2 regions of the Bacillus sp. M5A3_1b genome follow, and region 2 is predicted to be linked to the other one. Evidence: a T-box and tRNA genes for the amino acid it is inferred to sense, from the RefSeq annotation. Region 2 holds a T-box; the other holds one or more tRNA genes.
What was found. The T-box of region 2 lies ahead of pheS (phenylalanine--tRNA ligase subunit alpha). A T-box ahead of a tRNA ligase gene usually reads a tRNA of that ligase, here a tRNA-Phe.

Region 1 (2,228 bases), 320 kb from region 2:
GTTTTACTAGATAGGCTATGTCCATTTTTATTTCTTCCTCCCTTTACTAATATAGTCGAATGAGAGAATAAAAAGGTTGCAAAAATAAGTGTATATATATCTCCTACAACTTATTGCAATGATTACTATCAAGCACTAATGCCACAAAAAATCCATAAAAAAAGCAGACTATCCAAAGTCCGCTTTTACAAAACAAAAAAGAGATAGCAGATTATGCTATCTCTTTTAGTATGACCCGTACGGGATTCGAACCCGTGTTACCGCCGTGAAAGGGCGGTGTCTTAACCACTTGACCAACGGGCCAATTCTGGCAGAGAAGAAGGGATTCGAACCCTCGCACCGCGTTCGCGATCTACTCCCTTAGCAGGGGAGCCCCTTGAGCCACTTGGGTACTTCTCTATAATATGGCTCCGCAGGTAGGACTCGAACCTACGACCGATCGGTTAACAGCCGATAGCTCTACCACTGAGCTACTGCGGAATAATTATGGTGGGCCTAAATGGACTCGAACCATCGACCTCACGCTTATCAGGCGTGCGCTCTAACCAGCTGAGCTATAGGCCCATAATTGAAAAGCGGGTGAAGAGAATCGAACTCTCGACCAGAGCTTGGAAGGCTCTTGTTTTACCACTAAACTACACCCGCATTAAATTGTAAATGGTGAGCCATGAAGGATTCGAACCTTCGACCCTCTGATTAAAAGTCAGATGCTCTACCAACTGAGCTAATGGCTCATTTTGAAAGTGGTGCCGACTAGAGGACTTGAACCCCCAACCTACTGATTACAAGTCAGTTGCTCTACCAGTTGAGCTAAGTCGGCTTGCGACTTCAAAATGGTGGCTCGGGACGGAATCGAACCGCCGACACGAGGATTTTCAGTCCTCTGCTCTACCGACTGAGCTACCGAGCCTTTATGTAAAAAAATGGCGGTCCCGACCGGGGTCGAACCGGCGATCTCCTGCGTGACAGGCAGGCATGTTAACCACTACACCACGGGACCATTTGGTTGCGGGGACAGGATTTGAACCTGCGACCTTCGGGTTATGAGCCCGACGAGCTACCGTGCTGCTCCACCCCGCGATGATAAAATATTTAATTTAGAAAAAATGGAGGAGGTAGAGGGATTCGAACCCCCGCGCGACTCTCGCCGCCTGTCGGTTTTCAAGACCGATCCCTTCAGCCGAACTTGGGTATACCTCCGAGATATAAAGCTTTAGTGGTGGACCTTGTAGGACTCGAACCTACGACCGGACGGTTATGAGCCGTCTGCTCTAACCAGCTGAGCTAAAGGTCCTTTATGGTAGCGGCGGAGGGGATCGAACCCCCGACCTCACGGGTATGAACCGTACGCTCTAGCCAGCTGAGCTACACCGCCATAAAATATATTAAAATAAGTGGAGCCTAGCGGGATCGAACCGCTGACCTCCTGCGTGCAAGGCAGGCGCTCTCCCAGCTGAGCTAAGGCCCCGTGTTTTTGGAAAATCGGGAAGACAGGATTTGAACCTGCGACCCCCTGGTCCCAAACCAGGTGCTCTACCAAGCTGAGCCACTTCCCGTTAATAAAAGCGCGCCCGAGAGGAGTCGAACCCCTAACCTCTTGATCCGTAGTCAAACGCTCTATCCAATTGAGCTACGGGCGCATATGGTGCCGAGGGCGGGGGTCGAACCCGCACGGTGGTCACCCACCGCAGGATTTTAAGTCCTGTGCGTCTGCCTGTTCCGCCACCCCGGCATGTCATATTGAAAATTGGAGCGGAAGACGGGATTCGAACCCGCGACCCCAACCTTGGCAAGGTTGTATTCTACCACTGAACTACTTCCGCAAGACATGTATGAGTTATTTTATTAAAAGTGCGGGTGAAGGGAGTCGAACCCCCACGCCAAAGGCGCTAGATCCTAAGTCTAGTGCGTCTGCCAGTTCCGCCACACCCGCATATTAATTTTTAAAGAAAAATGGGGCGACTGATGGGAATCGAACCCACGAATGCCGGAGCCACAATCCGGTGCGTTAACCACTTCGCCACAACCGCCATGATTTTCTGGTGCCGACTAGAGGACTTGAACCCCCAACCTACTGATTACAAGTCAGTTGCTCTACCAATTGAGCTAAGTCGGCTAAATGGTGGAGGATGACGGGATCGAACCGCCGACCCCCTGCTTGTAAGGCAGGTGCTCTCCCAGCTGAGCTAATCCTCCGAATTGCCTGGCAACGTCCTACTCTCACAGGG
Region 2 (2,228 bases):
TACATCTTTAATATCTACATACTCTTGTAACCAACGATATGATACGAACATACTTATCCTCTCCTTCCCTTACGCTCGTTTGAATTGTTGTAAGAAACGTACATCATTTGTATAGAAATGACGAATGTCATCTACGCCGTATTTCAACATTGCGATACGCTCTGCGCCCATACCGAATGCGAAACCTTGATATTCTTTTGAATCATAACCAGCCATTTCAAGTACGTTCGGATGAACCATACCTGCGCCTAAAATTTCGATCCAGCCAGTTCCTTTACAAGTGCCGCAACCTTTGCCGTGACACATCATACAAGAAATATCCATCTCTACAGATGGCTCTGTGAATGGGAAGAAACTTGGACGAAGACGGATTTCACGATCTTCACCGAACATCTTTTTCACGAATACTTGCAGTGTACCTTTTAAGTCACTCATGCGAATGTTTTTATCAATTACAAGACCTTCAATTTGCATGAACTGGTGTGAATGCGTCGCATCATCGTCATCGCGGCGATACACTTTACCAGGACAAATAATTTTAATTGGGCCTTTTTCTTTATTATTTTCCATCGTACGTGCTTGCACAGAAGATGTATGTGTACGTAGTAACGTTTCTTCTGTAATGTAGAATGTATCTTGCATATCACGCGCTGGGTGATCTTTCGGTAAGTTTAATGCTTCGAAGTTGTAGTAGTCTTTTTCTACTTCTGTTCCTTCAGCTACTTCATAACCCATACCGATGAATACATCTTCAATTTGTTCAACAACAGCTGTTAACGGATGGTGACAACCTGTTTCAACAGGACGACCTGGTAGTGTAACATCAATTGTTTCCGTAGCTAATTTCGCTTCAATTACTGCTTTTTCTAAGTTACCAATTTTGTCGTCTAGACGCGTTTGAATCGCTTCACGTACTTCATTTACTAATGCTCCCATACGTGGACGCTCTTCTGCTGATAATTTTCCCATGCCGCGTAATACTTCTGTAATTGGACCTTTTTTTCCTAAATACGCTACGCGTACGTCGTTTAAGCCCTTTAGCTCTTTCGCTTCTTCAATAAGCTCTAACGCTTTTTGCTTTAGCTCTTTTAAACGTGCTTCCATTTGGAACCCTCCTAATTTTAAAAATAAAAAAACCTCGCTCCCAAAAAGGGACGAGGTAAATTCGCGGTACCACCCTAAATTGACAGACCAGGTCTGCCCACTCATTAGTTATAACGATCAATTCTGACCGGAACGCCTTTACATATATATGGTCCTGGCGTCAACTCCAGAGGTGAATTCACTTCCGTCTACCATAAGAATGCTTTCAGTCTAAGGCACTCTCTCCCTATATGGCGATTTTGTAAGTTACTCTTCTCTATCAACGTTTTTCGTTATTTAACTTTTAATATAATATACTTCAACTTATTATAAGAAGTTTTTTATTTGTTCGCAACTGGGCTTTGTAAATAATACGTTAAAATCCCTGCTGCAACCGCAACATTTAATGATTCTGCCCCGCCGTAAATCGGAATATACAAGTTTTGATCCGTTTTTGCAAGAATTTCTTGGCTTACGCCGCTTCCTTCATTTCCTACAATTAATGCAAAACCACCAGCTGGTGTTACTTCACCATACGGAACTCCATTTTCAAGAGCTGTTCCATATACAGGAACGTTATTTTCTCTTAACTTGTCTACCCACTCTTCTAAGTTCCCTTTTACAACTGGTAAATGGAAAATAGAACCTTGTGTAGAGCGAAGCACTTTACTATTATATGCATCAACGCATCCTTCTCCAAGCACAACAGCATGAATACCAGCTGCATCAGCTGTACGAATAATTGTCCCTAAGTTGCCCGGGTCTTGAAGACCATCTAATAAAAGAAACTTTCCATCTGCAAGAGCTACTTCACTCTCGTGTTTCTCACAAACAGCAAATACCCCTTGCGTCGTTTCTGTTTCACGGAGTACTTTTACGATTGCTTCAGGTACGATATACATTTCCACATCATTAACTGTCCACTCTTTCGGAAGATCTGTCTGATCAGAAACGATAAGTTCTGTTACAACTCCTGCTTTTAAAGCTTCTTCCACTAAGTGGAATCCTTCTACAAAAAATAAACCTTTTTTATCGCGCTCTTTTTTCGTCTGCAGCTTTTTCCACTGCTTCACACGCGGATTTTGCACTGAATCAATGTTTTTCATAATATATATTTCCCTCTCTTCTTGTCTTATCATTATAGC

Region 1: it has a tRNA-Phe gene. The T-box ahead of pheS (phenylalanine--tRNA ligase subunit alpha) is inferred to sense a tRNA for this amino acid. The anticodon was not compared.

Annotation. Positions count from the first base shown of each region.
Region 1 covers NZ_JBKEZY010000001.1:1,140,188-1,142,415, forward strand. The annotation lists gene ACLBWW_RS06045 (sigma-70 family RNA polymerase sigma factor) at 1-25, opposite strand, end outside; tRNA gene ACLBWW_RS06050 (tRNA-Glu) at 232-303, opposite strand; tRNA gene ACLBWW_RS06055 (tRNA-Ser) at 309-399, opposite strand; tRNA gene ACLBWW_RS06060 (tRNA-Asn) at 406-480, opposite strand; tRNA gene ACLBWW_RS06065 (tRNA-Ile) at 488-564, opposite strand; tRNA gene ACLBWW_RS06070 (tRNA-Gly) at 575-645, opposite strand; tRNA gene ACLBWW_RS06075 (tRNA-Lys) at 659-734, opposite strand; tRNA gene ACLBWW_RS06080 (tRNA-Thr) at 745-820, opposite strand; tRNA gene ACLBWW_RS06085 (tRNA-Phe) at 835-910, opposite strand; tRNA gene ACLBWW_RS06090 (tRNA-Asp) at 925-1,000, opposite strand; tRNA gene ACLBWW_RS06095 (tRNA-Met) at 1,004-1,080, opposite strand; tRNA gene ACLBWW_RS06100 (tRNA-Ser) at 1,108-1,200, opposite strand; tRNA gene ACLBWW_RS06105 (tRNA-Ile) at 1,218-1,294, opposite strand; tRNA gene ACLBWW_RS06110 (tRNA-Met) at 1,299-1,375, opposite strand; tRNA gene ACLBWW_RS06115 (tRNA-Ala) at 1,396-1,468, opposite strand; tRNA gene ACLBWW_RS06120 (tRNA-Pro) at 1,483-1,556, opposite strand; tRNA gene ACLBWW_RS06125 (tRNA-Arg) at 1,567-1,640, opposite strand; tRNA gene ACLBWW_RS06130 (tRNA-Leu) at 1,644-1,732, opposite strand; tRNA gene ACLBWW_RS06135 (tRNA-Gly) at 1,749-1,823, opposite strand; tRNA gene ACLBWW_RS06140 (tRNA-Leu) at 1,853-1,933, opposite strand; tRNA gene ACLBWW_RS06145 (tRNA-His) at 1,955-2,030, opposite strand; tRNA gene ACLBWW_RS06150 (tRNA-Thr) at 2,041-2,116, opposite strand; tRNA gene ACLBWW_RS06155 (tRNA-Val) at 2,121-2,196, opposite strand; rRNA gene rrf (5S ribosomal RNA) at 2,202-2,228, opposite strand, start outside.
Region 2 covers NZ_JBKEZY010000001.1:822,826-825,053, forward strand. The annotation lists gene pheT (phenylalanine--tRNA ligase subunit beta) at 1-51, opposite strand, end outside; gene pheS (phenylalanine--tRNA ligase subunit alpha) at 70-1,104, opposite strand; T-box leader at 1,148-1,376, opposite strand; gene ACLBWW_RS04335 (TrmH family RNA methyltransferase) at 1,425-2,222, opposite strand.